3 regions of the Roseateles sp. P5_D6 genome follow, and region 1 is predicted to be linked to each of the others. Evidence: riboswitches for the same ligand, from Rfam matches in the RefSeq annotation. Region 1 holds a riboswitch; each other region holds the start of a gene.
What was found. A riboswitch is a leader RNA that binds a small molecule or an ion and turns the genes downstream of it on or off. The one in region 1 is predicted to bind cyclic di-GMP.

Region 1 (5,988 bases):
CAGCTGGCGCCGCGTCGACCCGAGCACCCTGGATGGCAACGCGATGCCGTCAAGCGACGGGCTGCGCATCATCCGGGCGAGTGCTGCGGATCGGGTGCTGCTCGCCAGCCTCCGTGATCAGCTGATCTCCAGCAGTGACGGCGGAACGCACTGGAGCACCGTGCGGCTGCCTGCGCTGAGCGCCGCCACCGGCGAGGGAGCCCTGGCCGTCGGCACCACGGTGCTGGTGCCGTCACGGGGCCCCCTTATCTGGCGGCCATCCGAATTGGGAGGCGAGTACGCAGAACGCGGTCTGGCCTGGAGCGGTGACGGAGGGCAAACGTGGTCCTCCGCATCGGTGGAGGGCCTCAGCAAACCCACCTATGCGGCCTTCAAGCGCCTTCGTCAGGTCGATGGCAACGTCTTCAGCATGCAGGACAGCACCGGGCGCGCCTTCCTGTCGACCGACGGAGGACGCAACTGGACGATCGCGGTCGACGCCGCTCTGCTGCGCAACGACCTTCCCTCGTCGCCCTGGTTTGGCGAGTACTCCATGAAACTCGCCTTCCTCGACGCCAAGCGCGGCCTTGGTCTGGATGCGACGGGCCAACTGCGCCAGACGAGCGACGGCGGGCGAACCTGGACGACCAAGCCGAGCACGGGCCTGCCCTCCACGGCCACCAACACGGCGCTGCGCTTCGTCGACGACAAGATCGGCTGGATGCTGCAGAGCGACGGCCGCCTGTACAAGACGTCGGATGGCGGCGCCACATGGCGTGATGGCCAGCTAGTTCATGGGGGCCTGGTGCGATTCGACTTCGTCGACGCCAACCGTGGCTGGGGCGAGCCGACCGATCGGCGCGGGCTGGTGTTTACCCGCGATGGCGGCCAGACGTGGATGACCCTGTCACCGCCGCAGACGGTGAGCGTAGGTGGGCTGTTCTTCGGAGACGGGCGACAGATCGTCATCTATGGACGTGGCACGTTGCTGGCAAGTACGGTGGACGATGGCCAGACCTGGACGGTTCTCGCGCCCAACGTTGAATCGCCGTTCAACACGCGCAGCAAAGTCATCGCGAGCGATGCCAAGACCTGGTGGTCCGCGCAAACCTTCGGCTTGTACCGTTCGGACGACGCTGGCGCCACCTGGACCGAGGTGACGGGCGTCAGCGGGCAGTTCGCTGACATTGCGTTCGCCGATGCCAACAACGGATGGGCGGTGGGCCGTGGAGGCATGGTTGTTGCCACCACGGATGGCGGCAAGACGTGGGTCAGACAGCCCACACAAGCAGACCGCGACCTGTGGCGCATCCAGACCGTGGACAGCAAGACGGCCTGGATCGAAGGTGAGGCGGGGACGGTGCTGGCTACCGGCAACGGGGGGCGTTAGTGCGCCGGCCCCGGTGCGCTGTGGCGGAACGCGCCGACCAGGCGCGGCTCACGCTACCAGCCACCCCGCCAACTTCTCCGCAATCATCAATGTCGGCGAATTCGTGTTCCCGCTCTTGATCGTCGGCATCACGCTCGCATCCGCGATGCGCAGCCCGCGCACGCGCAGCCGTGAGTCGACCACCGCACCGGGGTCGTCCTTGCGGCCCATGCGGCAGGTGCCCACGGGCTAGATGGTTGTTGATATCGCGCGCCAGTTCCTCGTCGGTCTGGTACTACGGCCGCCGCCAGCGTCAGCTGCTGCAGCGCAAGACTGAGGCCCGGGCACCCCAACATGGCTTGCGTCGATCGGCGCATGACTTCCTATCTGGGCGGTGCTGCATTCATGACCGAACCGTCGATGTGTAACGGTCACCCGGCGCTGCCGGAAGCGCCACTTGTTCACAACGCGTCGCTGCGATTTCAAATACATTCTTTTTCACTGATGACAAAGGCACACCCGAGCGAAAGCCGGGGTCGCAAAGCTTCCGGTCTAAGGCCCGCCTGGCGGGTTACGACAGCGGGGTTGCCAAGGACAAGCCGCCGGCAGGTCGCCGTCGACATGGCAGCTCTTCCGTCGCCGGGATGCGGCGCGACGCCCGACCGGGCGTGTGCGTAGGAATCAGCGCAACAACGAAAGCTGTCCATGAAGTCCACCACGCTCCCTCTTCGATTCGTAGTTCTGATCGAGTGGCGCCTGCACGCGGCGCTTGCGCTGCTGCTGACGCTGGCTGCATTGCTGTGGCCTGCACTGGCGCAAGCAGCGCCGCGCGACAAGATTGCCGCCGATCTGCGCCAGGCCGTCGATTCGGCCGCTGCGCCTCGCCAGCGCTGGCAACAGGAACTGGCTGGTCGCCGCTACGTGCACACCCTGGTCGTCAGCGACGGGCGGGACGCCGAGCTGGTCGAGCTCCGCCGCGCGGTCGTGGCGGCGGGAGGCACCGTCTACTGGCGCTACCAGTCGGTGCCGGCGCTTTTCGTGACCTTGCCCGTTGACAAGGTTGACGCGCTCGCTGCGCGGCCGGACGTGCAGAGCATCTCGCCGAACCGGCGCGCGGCCCGCACGTTCAGCCTGACCGAGGCCTCCACCGGCGCAGCCGACGTGCGTGCCGCCACGATCGGCGCGGCGCGGGGCCTGGACGGCTCGGGCGTCGCCATCGCCGTGCTGGATTCGGGCATCGCTGGGAACCACACCGCGTTCACCGATGGCCAGCGCTCGCGGGTCGCACGCGCCGTCGACTTTGAGAAGGTGACGCAAGGCGGCGCGGGCCGCGCCTGGCAGCCCGGCGTCGACCGATCCGACGCGGCGCTCGATGAACGCCCCCAAGCGGCGGGCGGGGCGGATGCATATGGCCACGGCACGCATGTCGCGGGCGTCGCCGCAGGCCGCTCGACGTCGCGTCTGCCCGAGTCGAGCGGCATCGCCACCCAGGCCTCGCTGGTCGACGTCAAGGTGCTTGACAGCCGCGGCGAAGGCGAGCTGAGCGATGTGCTGGCCGGGATCGACTGGGTCATCGCGCATGCGAAGCAGCAAAACATCCGCGTGCTCAACGTGAGCCTTGCCGCCGATTCGACCGAGTCGTATCGGACCGACCCGCTGTGCGGCGCTCTGCGCGGCGCGAGCGCAGCCGGCCTCGTGGTGGTCGTTGCCGCCGGCAACTACGGCACGGACGCTTCCGGCCAGGAGCGCTACGGCACGATCAGCTCGCCGGGCAACGAGCCCTCGGTCATCACCGTGGGGTCGGCCAACACGCAGGCGACGGCCTCGCGCAGCGACGACGCAGTCAACCATTTCAGTTCCCGCGGGCCCACCCGCGGCGGCCTGTTCCTGCCCGACGGGCGCCGCGTCGCCGACAACCTGCTCAAGCCGGACCTGGTGGCTCCGGGCAATCGCATCGTCGGCCCGATGGCGGCCGGCAGCACGCTCGCCACGGACTTCCCCTCGCTGTCGGCGCCCTATGGCGGCACGGCGCAGCCGCGGGGCCGCGAGCTGATGGACCTGAGCGGCACTTCGGTCGCTGCGCCGGTGGTGTCCGGTACCGTGGCCCTGATGTTGCAGGCCAACCCCGGCCTGACGCCCCCGTTGGTGAAGGCGATCCTGCAGTACACCGCGCAGGCCCTGCCGGGCGCCAACCTGCTGCAGCAGGGCGCGGGCCTGTTGAACGTCGACGGCGCGGTGCGGCTGGCCGGTGCGCTGCGCAGCGATCTCGCCACGGTCATCGCCAGCGGCCGCATCGCGGCGGGTGCGCCGCTGCTGGCGCCGGGCCAGGTGATGCCCGCGCCGGTGTCGATCATCGGCGGTCAGTCGGTGCCCTGGAGTCGCATCATCTTCGCCGGCGGGCGCCACCTCTACAGCGGCAGCGCGCTTTTCACCCGCTACCAGCCGGTGTACGACCCGGGCCTGTTCTGGGTGGGCGGCAGCGCGACGCGCGTTACTGTCCAGATCCGCCCCGGCGCGGCGCTGTCGACGATCACGGCGTCTCCCGTGCCGACGGGGCAGCGCTTCCTGACCGACGGCGTCATCACGCTGAATTCGCTGGTCGGCCGCAGTTCGCTGCTGGGTCGCACGGGCGTCTTCGTCCCCACCGCGACGCTTTCCGGCTGGCTGGCATCGGGCAGCGGTGTGGTGCTCAGCGAAGGCGTCGTCCTCAGTGAGGGTGTGGTCCTCAGCGAAGGGGTCGTCCTCAGCGAAGGCGTGGTGCTGAGCGAAGGCGTGGTGCTCAGCGAGGGTGTCGTGCTGAGCGAGGGCGTGGTGCTCAGCGAGGGTGTCGTGCTCAGCGAAGTTGCCCGCACCGGCGAACGATGATGGTTGCTGCAGGCGCCGAGCCCGGAGTGAGCTGGCCTCGGCGCGTCCATCAGGCACTGATGCCGGACTACAACCGCAAGGCGGCGGTGTATTGGTGGGCGGTGGTCTGCATCGGTGTGGTGGTGCTCGCGCACTCGTTGCGCCACGTTGTGAGCCTTTCGCCGGATGCCTGGTTGCGCGTGGTGGGCGGCACGCTGCTGGCGATGCTGGCCGGGCTGGTGCCGGTGCGGATTCCGCGTTCAACGAACTCGTTCACCGCTGGCGAGATCTTCATCTTCCTGCTGCTGCTGCTGAACGGGCCGGAGGCCGCGGCCGTGGCGTCGGCAGCGGAAGCGCTGGTCGGCGCCTGGCGCACCTCCAAGCGCTGGACCAGCCGCATCGCCAGCCCCGCGATGGCGGCCATTGCCATGTTCAGCGCCGGCACGGTGCTGCACGTGGCACTGGGCGAACTGCGTAGCCATCAGCTGGAGAGCGACAGCCTGATCCTGCTGGGCGCGATCCTGTTTGCGCTCGCCTACTTCGTGCTGAACACCGTGATGGCCACGGCCGTGCCACGGCTCAAGCGCAACGAGCCGCTGTCGGTCCGGGCATTCGTCGACGCATTCGGCTGGCTTGGCATCGCCTACGCGGGCAACGCCTCGGTGGCGACATTGCTGTTCCTCAGCTTCCGGCAGTCGGGCATCGTCGTCGTCGTCGCGGCCACGCCGATCATCGTGATCCTGCTGACGACCGGCCACTTCTTCTTTCGCCGCGAGGAAGCGGCCGAAGCGGTGCGCAAGGCGCGCGAGCAGCAATTGGCGCAGAAGCAGGCGCTGGAGAACGCGCGCCAGTCGGGCATGGCCGAGATCGCCACCAACGTGCTGCACAACGTCGGCAATGTGCTCAACAGCGTCAATGTGTCGGCCGAGTTGATCAGTGGCAAGGTCCGCGGTTCGGAGGCCGCAGGGCTGGCCCGCGCGGTGGCGCTGCTGGACGCGCATGCGCAGGACCTGGGCGACTACCTCACCCGCGACGCGCGCGGGCGGCTGCTGCCAGGCTATCTGAAGCAACTCTCGGTGGCGGTGGCCGAGGAGCGCCAGCAGATCCTTGACGAGCTGGCGGCGCTGACGCGCAGCGTGCGCCACATCAAGGAAATCGTGGCGACGCAGCAGTCCTACGCCGGCGCGTCCAGCATGGTCGAATCGACCCGCATCACCGACTTGATCGAGGATGCGCTGCGCATCGATACCGGCGGCATCGGCCCTCTGCGCGTGGAGCGCGAGTTCGAGGATGTGCCGGCATTGATGCTGGACAAGCACCGCACGCTGCTGATCCTGGTGAACCTGATTGGCAACGCGCGCCATGCGGTGCTGCAGGCGCCGCCCGACGTCGGGCAATGCATCGTGGTGCGGGTACGGGCGGTTGAAGGGGATCGCCTCCAGGTGGCTGTTGCCGACAACGGTTGCGGCATCGCGCCGGAGAATCTCACGCGCATCTTCGCGCACGGGTTCACGACCAAGCAGGACGGCCACGGTTTTGGCCTTCACAGTTGCGTATTGGCAGCTCAGGAGATGGGCGGTACGCTGACTGCCCACAGTGACGGCCCCGGAACCGGGGCCACCTTCACGCTTGAACTACCGCTGACCGCTGCCACGGACACCCAGGCATGAACTCCTTCGAGAACCGTCGCGTCCTGCTGGTCGACGACATGCCGACGATCCATGCGGACTTCCGCAAGATCCTCGCGCCCGAACTCGGCGCCGCGTCGGCGCTGGAAGCCGCCAAGGCGGCATTGT
Region 2 (5,988 bases), on a different contig from region 1:
CGCTCTCGGCCATGTCCAGCGATGAGCTGGCCCTGTACCGTCGCTACCCGCTCAATGGCGAGGCGGCGCTGCTGCCGCTCGGGCGGCTGCAACGCGTGGCGCGCCTGGTGCGGTCGCACCACGAACGCATCGACGGCAAGGGCTACCCCGATGCGCTGAGCGGCGACGAGGTGCCGCTCGGCGCGCAGGTGGTGAGCGTGGCTTGCGACTACTACGCCGCACAGTCCGGCCGGCTGTCGCTGAAGCGCCATTCGGCGGCCGAGGCGCATTCGCTGATCCTCGGCGGTGCCGGCACGCGTTACGAGAAGGCTGTTGTCGAGGCCTTCGAGCTGGCGCTCAAGGACGAGCCCTCCGAGAAGCCGCGTGACCGGGAGCTGCAGCCTCACGAAGTGATGCCGGGCATGGTGCTGTCCCGCGACCTGCTGTCGCCGCAGGGCACGCTGCTGCTGGCCGCGGGTTTCGTCTTCGACAACCGGGTCGTCAGACAGCTGCGCGAATTCGCCGGCCGTGAAGGCGCAAAGCTGCATGTCTTCGTGAAGCTGCCTGAAGGAGGTGCGACGTGAGCGAACGCATCCTGCTCGTCGACGACGAGCCTCACATCCTCAGCGCGCTGCAGCGCCTGCTGCGCAACGGGCTGAAGGACACCGGCGGCGCGCGCTATGACGTCGAAAGCTTCACCGACGGCGCCGTGGCTCTGGCGCGGGCGCGCGAGTGCGCTTTCGCGCTGGCCATCTCCGATCAGCGCATGCCGGGCATGACCGGCGTGGAATTCCTGCGCGAACTGCGTCAGGTGCAGCCCGACTGCGGGCGCATCATCCTGTCCGGCTATGCCGACCTGAACGCGCTGGTGGCGGCCATCAACGAGGCCGAGATCGCCCGTTTCATCTCCAAGCCCTGGGCCGACTTCGACCTGCTCAGCGCCGTGCGCCAGGTGTTGCGCATCCGCGAGCTGACGATGGAGAACCAGCGCCTGGCTGACCAGGTGCGCCAGCAGATGGGCGTGCTTACCGCCCAAGAGGCGGAGCTGCGCCGCCTGGAGCGGCTCGAACCGGGCATCACCCATGTGAAATGGGGCAGCGACGGCTCGTTCATCCTGGAGGACCCGGATGAAGAGGTGAAGTGGTGACCGTACTGACGGTCGACTTCAGCCTGGCGCTGCAGGCCGTCAGTGCGTCGGTCCTGGTGCATGGATCGGACCGCATCCTGTTCGCCAACGCGGCGATGGAACGCCTGCTGGGCTATGGGCTGGAGGCGCTGCAGCAGATGCCGCCGCACGGCTGGGCAGCGCCCGAGTTCGCCGATGAGTTGCGGCGCTATGGCCAGCGGGCGCTGGCCGAGGAAGGCGAGCTGCCCGCGATCGAGATCGAGGCGCTGACGGGCAGCGGCTCGCTGCGCGTGCTGGAAGTCAAGGCGCATCGCGTCATGCTCGACGGCCAACCCTGTGCGGTGCTGACCGGGCAGGACCTCAGCGACATCCGCCACGTGCAGACCAGCCTGCTGGACATCGGCCGCGTGCTCTACCAGATCCTCGAGAACAACCCGGTGGCCACGCTCGTGATCGACAAGTCTCACCGCGTCACGCACTGGAACGCCTCCTGCGCCCAGCTCACCGGCCGCGACGCCTCCGAGATGCTGGGCCGCGACGACACCTGGCGCGCCTTCTACCCCGAAGCCAGGCCGCTGCTGGTCGACCTGATCCTGGACGGCAATGTCGAGCAGGAGCGCCAGCGCCTGTACGGCCGGCACTGCCAACCGTCGCCGCACATCGCCAACGCCTACGAGGTCGAGGGCTATTTCCCCAATTTCGGCCGGGAAGGGCGCTGGCTCTACTTCACGGCCGCCCCGCTGGTCGATGCCCACGGCGAAGTCGTCGGCGCCATCGAGACACTCCAGGACATCACGCGACGGCGCCAGGCCGAGGACGAACTCCGCCGCCATCGCAACGAACTCGAGAACATGATCGCGGACCGCACGGCCGAGTTGCTGAGCACCCACCATGAACTCGAAGCCTTTCTGGAGAACGCGTCGGTAGGCATCATCGCGACGGCCAATCAGCAGATCCAGCGCGGCAACAAGAAGTTCATCGAGATGTTCGAACTCGGTGACGTCCCGCCCCATGGACTGCCGACGCGCCGCCTGTTCAAGAGCGACGAAGACTTCGAAGCGCTGAGCCAGATCGCCATCCCGGTGCTGTCGCGGGGCGGCTCGCTGCTGCACGAGATGGAGGTCTGCACGCTGGCCGGCAACACGCTGTGGGTGCAGATCATTGCCTACGTATCCAACCCCGAGGAGCCGACAGCGGGCACCTGGTGGCTGCTGCAGGACCGCACGGAGGTGCGCCGCGTGCAGCGTGAGCTGGAGCTCAACTACGAGCGCATCAAGCAGACCAACAACCGGCTTGAGGAAGCGCAGAACCAGCTGCTGCAGGCCGAGAAGATGGCCTCCATCGGCCAGCTCGCCGCCGGTGTCGCCCACGAAATCAACAACCCGATCGGCTTTGTCAGCTCCAACCTCGGCTCGCTGCGCGGCTATGTCCAACCTGTCTTCGCGTTGCTCGCACTGCTGAGGAAGACGCCGGCCGACGCGCTGCCTCGCGATGTGCGAGAAGAGCTGGACCGGGTGGATGCCGCCGTCGACCTGAGCTTCGTGCAGGAGGACCTGCCCCAGTTGCTCGACGAGAGCGAGGAGGGGCTGTCGCGGGTCAAGAAGATCGTGCAGGACCTCAAGGACTTCTCGCGCGTCGACCATGCCGATTGGCAGGACGCCGACCTCAATGCCGGGCTGGACTCGACGCTCAACGTCGTCATGAACGAGGTCAAGTACAAGGCCGAGGTTCGCAAGGACTATGCCGTGCTGCCCCCGGTGCACTGCATCGCCGCGCAGCTCAACCAGGTCTTCATGAATCTGATCGTCAATGCGGCCCATGCCATCAAGGAGCGCGGCACGATCACGCTGACCACGCGCGCCGAGGATGGCTGGGTTCGCATCGAGATCGCAGACACGGGCAGCGGCATGAGCGAGGAGGTCAAGCGGCGCATCTTCGAGCCCTTCTTCACGACCAAACCCGTCGGCCAAGGGACGGGCCTGGGCCTGTCCCTTTCATTCTCCATCGTGCAAAAGCACGGCGGTCGCATCGAAGTGGATTCCCAACCCGGCGTCGGCACGCGCTTCACGGTCTGGATCCCGCTGCACCCGCCGCAGCCCGCCTGAGCTTTTGTGTCCTGCGTGACACAAAGCAACCACAGGGCAGTAACTCACGAAACGCAGACTGGCGGCATCGAAAGCTCGCGCTGCCCGCCGAGTCAGAAGTCACGCAGCGCCTTTGTCGGGCCCCGTATCTCGGCACCCCGGCGCCTAGACTGAACCTGTTTCACAACCCAGAGGGCAAACCCGTCGAAAGGCGGGGACGCAAAGCCACCGGCCTACAGCGCGCAAGCGCCACGGCAGCGGGGCCGCCAAGACCGGCAGGTCTTGATCGGCGTGGCCCTCCTTCGTACGAGAACCCGGCCATGCGCAGTACCCGCCCTGTCTCCTGGACTTCCTGGACCTTCAGCCTGCTGACCGCCGCGGCCCTCACCGCTTGTGGCGGTGGCAGCAGCGACAGCCCGACCGTCCAGGTCAGCGAGGCGGCCTCGGTCATCAACCTGACCGTTGATCTTGCCGATGGCGCCGCCGCCAGCGTCGAGGCTAAGCCCAGCTTCCACACCGCCGCCGTCGATCTCGAAGAACCCGACAACGGTGCCGCACCCCACCGCAGCCACGCCCTGGCCGGCGTCGCCACCCAAGGCCTGACGCGCGACCGCCTGGACGAGGCCATGCGGCCTCGCGCCTTCGCGGCGGGTGCAGGCGAAGCCGCCCCGATGGCGACGTCCACTGCCGTGACGACCTATACGCCGGCACAGATCCGCGCCGCCTACGCGCAGCCGGCCCTGCCCGCCAGCACCGCCGGCCTGACCGCCGCCCAGGCCGCCCAGCTCGGCGCCGGGCAGACCATCTACATCGTCAACGCCAAGCACGACCCCAACATCGCCGCCGAACTGGCCGCCTTCAACACCAAGTTCGCGCTGCCGACCTGCAGCTCGCGCACCCTGGCGGCCAACGCCAGCCTGCCGCTGGCCAAAGCCTCCCCGTCCAGCTGCGAGCTGGTCATTGCCTACAGCACGACCGCCGGCGCCCTGACCGCCACGGCGCCCGCCTATGACAGCGGCTGGGCCACCGAGATTGCGCTGGACGTGCAATGGGCCCACGCGACGGCACCGCTGGCGCGCCTCGTCCTCATCGAAGCGCCGGATGCCGGCGTCGGCAGCCTGTCCAAGGCCGTGGCCCTGGCCAACAGGATGGGCACCGGCGTCGTGTCCATGAGCTTCGGCGCCGCCGAGGGCAGCTGGACGTCGAGCTATGACGGCGCCTTCGCCACCGCCGGCATGAGTTACCTGGCCGCCACCGGTGACAACGGCGCGGCCGTGTCCTGGCCTTCGGTGTCGACCCGCGTCGTGGCCGTCGGCGGCACCACGCTGAGCTACAGCAGCGGTGCGCGCAGCGAAACCACCTGGACCGGCACCGGCGGCGGCACCAGCGCCTATGTGGCCCTGCCCAGCTACCAGAGCGGCACCATTGGCGGCTACGCCAAGCGCGCCGTCGCCGACGTCGCCTTCAACGCCGACCCCAACTCCGGCCAGTACGTGGCGCTGATTGCACAGGGCGCGACGACGACGCGCTGGGTCAGCGCCGGCGGCACCAGCCTGGCCACGCCGCAATGGGCCGGCCTGCTGGCCGTGGCCAACGCGATGCGCGCCGCCGCCAGCAAGGCCCTGCTCGGCCAGCCTCACGCCGCCCTCTACCAGCAGATCGGCGCCGTGCCGACGCAATACGCCGCCGCCTTCAAGGACGTGGCCAGCGGCAGCAACGGCACATGCACGAGCTGCGCCGCCAAGGCCGGCTATGACACGCCCACCGGCTGGGGCACGCCCAACGTCAGCGCCCTGCTGAGCAGCCTCAGCGGCGCCAGCGTCACGACCTCGACGACCACCCCCACGCCGACGACCAGCAGCGGCCCCACGCTGACGACCACCAGCCTGAGCGGCACGGCCGGCAAGGCTCTCGCCGCCACCATCGGCTACTCGGCGCCGGGCGCGAGCTCGCTGAGCATCAGCATCAGCGGTGCCGCCAGCGGCATGAGCTTCTCGGCCACCGGCAGCGGCCTCGCCCTGAACTGGGCCAACCCGGTAGCCGGCCGCACCAACCTCGTCATCACGCTGAAGGACAACCTCGGCCAGACGAGCACGGGCAACGTGACGGTGACGATCAACGCGAGCTGAACTCAGCACTGGCGACTGCTCGAATACTGCTTCGTCACGATCCAGACCAGCTGACACGGGCAATGAGGCCGCCACCATCGCGTGGCATCAACCTGAGCTCGGCGCCCTCGGCCCGCGCGATGCGCTCGACGATGGCCAGGCCCAGGCCCGAGCCGGGCTTGCCGCCGCGCGCCGTGTCGCCGCGCTGAAAGGGGCGCTTGAGGTCGTCGACCCGGGCCGGCGCGATGCCCGGGCCGCGGTCGCGCACCTCGATCCAGGCGGCACCGGCGTTTTCACCGCAGGCCAGCTCGATCGGCGGCGCACCGTGGTTCTGCGCATTGGCGATGAGGTTGAGGACGAGGCGGCGCAACGCCTGCGGCCGTGCGCGCCGATGCACTGCCTGCCCATTGGCCAGCAGCGGTTGCGGCAGGCCCGGCGCCAGGGCCAGCGTCTCGGCCAGGAATTCGCGCAGCTCGACGTCCACGGCCGGCAGCTCCTGCTCGGCGGGGTGGGCGGCGCGCGCGTAGTCGAGGAACTGGGTCAGCAGCCCGTCCAGGCCGTGGAGGCTGCGGTCCAGCGTGTCGAGCAATTCCCTGTCCCCTTGGCCCGCCCGATCGAAAGAACCACGCAGCAACTCGCTAGCGAGGCGAATCTTTGCCAGCGGCGTGCGCAGGTCATGCGACAAACCGGC
Region 3 (5,988 bases), 150 kb from region 1:
CGAGGTCGGCCTCGCTTTCGTCGTCGCGGCTGAAGCGCAGGTTGACCAGTTGGGCCCCCATGCCGGCCAGGCCGCGGCCCACGTTGCCCAACCCCAGCAAGGCCGAGCCGAGTTCGACGATGCCGTTCGTGAACGCCGACTTGCCGACGCGCTCGCGGGCATGCTCGCGCAGCGCATGCGCGACCTCATGGCCCATGATGGCGGCGACCTCGTCGTCTTCCAGCTTGAGCTTGTCGAGGATGCCGTAGAAGAACGCGATCTTGCCGCCCGGCATGCAGAAGGCGTTCAGCTGCGCGCTGGCCAGCAGGTTGACTTCCCACTTCCACTGCCGGGCGCGGTCGTTCCATTCGTAGCTGAAGGGAATGATGCGCTGGGCGATGTAGCGCAGCCTCTGGGCCTGGGGGTGGTCCATCGGCGCCAGGGCACGCTGCTGGCCGGCCTCGCGCATCATCAGCGCGTACTGCTGGCCACCGGCCTGTTCCAGCTGGTCGGCCGACACGAAGCCGGTGAACTTGCTCTTGGGCCCGACCTCCACGCCTTCGCGTGCCCAGGCTGGCATGAACGCTGCGGCACCGGTAGCGGCAAGCAGCCCGGTGAACAGGCGGCGGCCGCGCAGGGCCGGTGGCGCGCAGCGGCCGGCGGCGCAGTCGGCGCAGGCGCCGAACATGCGCGTCGGCGGGTCAGTGAACTGCAGGTCGTCGCGGACCTGGAAGTCGTCGGCATCCATGCCGACATTGTGCTTGGGCGGCGATGGCGGCTTTCGTAGGACAGCGGCGCGGGACTGGCGACAATCACCCCATGGACAGCCAGCAATTCCGCGCCGCACTGGGCATGTTTGCCACCGGCGTGACCATCGTCACCGTTCGCGCTGCGGACGGCGGCCTGGTCGGCCTCACCGCCAATTCCTTCAACTCCGTGTCCTTGGACCCGCCCCTGGTGCTGTGGAGCCTGGCGCGCCGCGCCGGCTCCATGCCGGTGTTCTCGCATGGCTCGCATTACGCCATCAACATCCTCGCGGCCGACCAGAAGGAGCTGGCCCAGCGCTTCGCGACGCGTGACATCGATCGCTTCGCCGGCGTGGCCTGGCACGAGGGCGCGGGCGGCGCGCCGGTGCTGGAGGGGGCTGCTGCCGTCTTCGAATGCGCCAACCGCAGCCGTTACGAGGAGGGCGACCACGTCATCTTCGTCGGCGAAGTCGAGCGTTGCTCGTCCCGGCTCGGCGCTCAGCCGCTGATCTTCCACGGCGGCCGTTATTTCACCGAGTTGCCGATCTAGGGTTTTTTCCGGGTTGGCGTTGTCGATCCGGTCGGGCTCTGATCGTCGTCATGACAGAGGGCCATCCTCTGTCCAACCACGGAATCGACCATGACCAACACCGTCACCCTGCACCGCGTGCTGCGCTGCCCGCCCGACCGCGTCTACCGCGCCTTCACGACACCGGCCGCCATGGCCAAGTGGCTGCCGCCGCATGGCTTCACCGGCACCGTCCATGAAATGGACGCCAAGGTGGGCGGCACATACAAGATGTCGTTCACCAACTTCACGACCGGCGGCGGCCACAGCTTTGGCGGCCGCTACCTGGAACTGGTGCCAGGCCAGAAGCTGCGCTACACGGCGGCCTTTGACGACCCCAACTTGCCCGGCGAGATGACGACGACCGTCGAGCTGCGCGCCGTGTTCTGCGGCACCGAGGTGCACATCAAGCAGGAAGGCATCCCGGCCATGATCCCGGCCGAGGCCTGCTACCTGGGCTGGCAGGAGTCGCTGACCCTGCTGGCCCAGCTGGCCGAGCCGGAAATCAACCAGTAACGTGGTGCGCTCGGGCCGAGCGACGGGCCGCCCCTAGCCGGCCCGCCATGGCGATGTGCTTGCGGCTCAATGCCGCCAAGCATCGCCGCCCCCTCGGGGGGCCGGTTAGGCCCGCTCGTGTTCAGCGGAGCGGGACTGGACGAGGGGTCTTTACTTGACGCCTGGTGTCGGCACGATGGCCGCCATCGCGGCCTTGAAGGCGGGGTCGGCCATCAGTGCGTTCCAGGCCGCCATCAGGCTGCCGTAGTCACCGGTCGAGATCTTCTTGGCGTTGATCGCCGTCGTGAGGGCGGCGTTCAGGCGCACGATCTCGGCGTACTTCGCATAGCCCTTGCCCTTGAGCTGGGTTGCCGCGTAGTTGCTGTAGCCCCAGGCGTTGTTGAGGTTGTTCCAGTCGCCAGAGCCCGGCTGGACATAGACGACCGGTGCGGGAGCGGGCGACGGGGCCGGTGCGGGCGGTGCGGCCACGGGTGCCGGAGCTGGTGCCGCGGCGGGCTTGCCGCAGGTGCCGCTCACGTTGATGCGCACCCAGCCCGTGCTCGGCACGCCGTCGACATTGACGACGACCTTCACGTTGTTCGCGCCGGCGAAGAGATAGGGCTGGGTCCAGATCGTCTTGACGACCTTGGGCGTCAGCGCGATTTGCGTGTTCTGCGCGATCAGTGTGTCGTTGCTGTAGATGCGGTTGGTGCTGGTGGCCACGGCCGAGGCGCTGACCTCGTCGTACTTGAAGTTGAAGGCGCAGCGGCCGAGGCTGGAGATGAAGGCATCCTTCTCGCTGACGGTGATCTGGGGCATGGCGCCCGTGGCCGTGCCGTTGGCGGCGACGAGCATGGGCGCGGCCTGGGCGAGGACGGTCTGACCGTCGCTCTTGACGATGCGCACGAGGCCGGTGAGCTGGGCCGTCGGGTCGGCGGCGAAGCTGGCCTGGGCGAACAGGGCGAGGGCAGCGAAGGCAATGGCTTGGTACTTCATGGCGTGGTCTTTCGGGTTGATGCAAAGGGTGGGGCTACTGGGCAGTAGCCGGCACCTCCCCGTGTGCCACGCTGCGGACATGTCCTTGTCCGCCCAGGGCGGCCCCGCTGTCTTTTGCTCCTGTCAGAGCACGAAGACCGGTGGCTTTGCGTCCCCGCCTTTCGACGGGTTTGCCGACTGCATGGGACGCAGTGTGCGGATGTAAGCCGTGTTTTGTCCGTGCGTCAGTTCACGAACCGAGACCCCCGACCGGCGAGCGGCGCGAGGCCCGCGACGAGCGGTTTTTGAAGCTTGCGGCGGGCTTGCGCCGAGCGTTTTCAGCTCAAGCGACCGGCCGGCAAGGCCGTTGGCGCAGCGCTCAGCGTGCGCCAGCGCCATGCGCCCAGCGCGGCGCTGAGCGCAACACTGATGCCTGCCAGCAGAGGCAGCGGCGCGCCCAGATCCTTTTGCAGCAGGAACATGCCCCAGCCCATCAGCATGAAGGCCAGGATGGGCACGACGGTGGTCCAGGCCGTGGGCGACTTCATGCGCGAAGGCGCGCGCAGCAGCCAGCCGGTGCTCAGTGGCAGGGCGCCAAAGGCCAGGCACAGCAGTGCGGCATTGTTCGCGGCCCAGGCCAGCAGGCCCAGGCCGGCGGTCGTCAGCGTCCAGGCAACCAGGGCGTGGCGCAACTGCATCCGCGCAACCGCGCGGTTCAGCGCCTCTCCCTGCGGCAGGCCTGGCAGCAGCCGCATCAGGGCCTGTTCGCGGCGGCTGTGCCAGAGCATGTTGGGCAGGGTGAAGCAAGGGTTGAAACCGATGCTCGCCAGGCCGATGGCCATGCCGTAGGCGCCTTTGGTCCAGTTGTCCTGCAGGCCCTGGCCGGCCAGCGCAAACGCGATGAAGAAGCTCAGCGCGGCGATGCCCACGGCCATCACGGCGCCCAGGCTCTGGTGCAGCCAGTGCTGCCGGCCATGCAGCACGATCTCGGCGCGGCGCATGGCGCTCTGGCCAGTCGGTTCGGCCTGCGCGACGACATGGCACTGCCAGGCCGACACGGCGAGCGCAAAAGGCTGGCTCAGCCATTCGCCCACGCGACCGAAGGCGGCGGCGCCGGCGTATTTGCCCTGCATGCTGTCCTCGGCGGCGCGGCGCATGCGGCCCAGGCGGGCATAGGCCTCGGCATGGGCCGCATCGCCCCTGCCGAACAGCCGCGTGAGCGACCAGCCCAGGGCCAGCAGGCTCAGCGCGAGCACGGACAGCGGCTGGGCCAGCCACAGCTCGCGCAGCGCGGTGCCCAGAGGCGCCAGCCGCCGGTCCAGTCCGGTGCCGAAGAACAGCACCGGCCCGATGGAGATCACCAGCCAGAGCTGCCATTCGCGCGTCGCCCAGCCCATGAAGGCCAGCACGGCCGCGGCGCCCAGCAGCAGCAGGGCGAAGGAGGGCATCTGCGGCAGGCAAAGCCACAGCAGGGCTGCGCTGCCCAGCGACAAGCCGGCCCAGGTTGCGAGCGCGGACTCCAGCGTCTGGCGCAGATGGCCGGGCACGAAGCGCGCGGCATGGGGATGGTTCTGCTGTATCAGGCTGCCGATGATGGCCATCCACAGCGACATCAGCACCAGTGCCGCCGAAAGGGCCAGCATGGGCACCGCCAGCTGCGGCGCCAGGTAGACGCCCAGCGCCAGGCCCAGCACGGCCAGGGCGAACAGCGCCCGGCGGCCCCAGGGGGATTCGCGATCACGCTGGCGCCAGAAGGCCAGCAGCAATTGGCTGTAGGGGGCGGCTTTCATCACGTCAGCTCCGCGAACAGGTCTTCGAGGTTGACGGCCTGTGCGTCCAGCGGCGCGCTCACACCGGCCGGCAGCCGCGCCAGCACGCGCTCGCGGCCGGCCTCCAGCGGCGTGCGCTTGAGCGGCTGGGCGTTCAGCCGCGCGAACAGGCTGGCCAGTTCGGTGACGGTGCCGGTGAAGGCGCGCACCTGCTCCAGCAGCTCGTCCAGCGGCGCCTGCAGGGCGATGCGGCCGTCGCTGAGGAAGGCGAGGTTGAAGGCGACCCGCTCCAGGTCGGACAGGATGTGGGTGGAGAACACGACGGTCGTGCCGCGGCCCAGCACCTGGTCGACCAGCTCGCGCAGGAAGTCGCGCCGGCCGACGGGGTCCAGGCTGGCGACGGGCTCATCCAGCACCAGCAGGTCGGGCTCATGGGCCAGGGCGCGGATGATGGACAGGCGCTGCTGCTGGCCGCCACTGAGCTTGCGGATGGGTTTGTCGCGGGCGATGTCCCAGCGCGACAGCAGGCCTTCGACCCTGGACTCGTTCCAGCGCGGGTAGAAGCTCTTGAAGTAGGCCAGCAGTTGGGCCGCGGTGAAACTCTCGAACAGGTCGCTCTGCTGGGGCACATAGCCGATGCGGGCGCGCGCCGCGTCATCCAGCCGCGCGGCGTCCTGGCCGAACAGCTGCACGCGGCCCTGCTGCGGTTCACGCAGGCCCAGCAGCGTCTCCAGCAGCGTCGTCTTGCCGCAGCCGTTGCGGCCCAGCAGGCCGACCACCTGGCCCGGCTGCAACGTCCAGTCCAGCGCCTTCAGCACGGCCTCGCCCTTGGGGTAGGCGAGGCTGACGCCGGCGAGTTCGGCGGTGGCGGTGTCGGAGTGGGGAAAGTGGGCGGAGGAGGCAGTCATGCTTGCGTCTCGTCGAGGATGGTTTTGAACAGCTGCAGGGCCTGGGTCTTGGGGAGCTCCAGTTGCCGCGCTTCGGCGGCCGCCTTCTCCAGCGTCGGCCGCAGCAGCTCGACGCGGTCGGCAGTGGGTTGGGCGCGCTGGTGCTGCGCCGCCACCACCATCGACAGCCCCCGGCGGCGCTCCAACACGCCGTCGGACTCCAGCAGGGAATAGGCCTTGGAGATGGTCATGGGGTGCACGGCCAGGGCCTGGGCCAGCTCGCGCACCGAGGGGATCTCGTCGCCGGCCTTGAGCTGCCCGGCCGCGACGCGCCGCTTCACCTGCTCGATGAGCTGGCGGTAGATGGGCTCGGGCGAGCCGGTGTTGATGTGGACGAAATGGGTGGGATCCATCGTTAACTGCCTACGTGTATCAGTACGATAGTACACGTGGACAGCGGCTGTCAAGCCCTGTGCTGAGGGTGGGCGGCATCTGCTTCCCACCGCGGCCAACCCCTCTGTCACCTCACGAAGAGCATCGAGGAGATGGCGAAAGAAACGTGAAGCGGC

Region 2: linked by a shared signal. The riboswitch ahead of ACXJKM_RS04000 (S53 family peptidase) and the one ahead of ACXJKM_RS06760 (S8 family serine peptidase) in region 1 are both predicted to bind cyclic di-GMP.
Region 3: linked by a shared signal. The riboswitch ahead of ACXJKM_RS07485 (hypothetical protein) and the one ahead of ACXJKM_RS06760 (S8 family serine peptidase) in region 1 are both predicted to bind cyclic di-GMP.

Annotation. Positions count from the first base shown of each region.
Region 1 is NZ_JBFUMK010000004.1:200,736-206,723, reverse strand. Features, by position in the region: gene ACXJKM_RS06770 (YCF48-related protein) at 1-1,369, shown strand, start outside; partial or broken gene ACXJKM_RS06765 (GMC oxidoreductase) at 1,418-1,597, opposite strand; cyclic di-GMP riboswitch class I at 1,851-1,941, shown strand; gene ACXJKM_RS06760 (S8 family serine peptidase) at 2,054-4,213, shown strand; gene ACXJKM_RS06755 (sensor histidine kinase) at 4,273-5,862, shown strand; gene ACXJKM_RS06750 (ATP-binding protein) at 5,859-5,988, shown strand, end outside.
Region 2 is NZ_JBFUMK010000002.1:440,038-446,025, forward strand. Features, by position in the region: gene ACXJKM_RS03985 (HD domain-containing phosphohydrolase) at 1-563, shown strand, start outside; gene ACXJKM_RS03990 (response regulator) at 560-1,126, shown strand; gene ACXJKM_RS03995 (ATP-binding protein) at 1,123-3,210, shown strand; cyclic di-GMP riboswitch class I at 3,374-3,460, shown strand; gene ACXJKM_RS04000 (S53 family peptidase) at 3,510-5,318, shown strand; gene ACXJKM_RS04005 (ATP-binding protein) at 5,353-5,988, opposite strand, start outside.
Region 3 is NZ_JBFUMK010000004.1:353,453-359,440, reverse strand. Features, by position in the region: gene ACXJKM_RS07500 (M48 family metallopeptidase) at 1-727, opposite strand, end outside; gene ACXJKM_RS07495 (flavin reductase family protein) at 799-1,275, shown strand; gene ACXJKM_RS07490 (SRPBCC family protein) at 1,366-1,809, shown strand; gene ACXJKM_RS07485 (hypothetical protein) at 1,960-2,784, opposite strand; cyclic di-GMP riboswitch class I at 2,879-2,969, opposite strand; gene ACXJKM_RS07480 (hypothetical protein) at 3,102-4,553, opposite strand; gene ACXJKM_RS07475 (ABC transporter ATP-binding protein) at 4,553-5,440, opposite strand; gene ACXJKM_RS07470 (GntR family transcriptional regulator) at 5,437-5,832, opposite strand; gene ACXJKM_RS07465 (hypothetical protein) at 5,979-5,988, shown strand, end outside.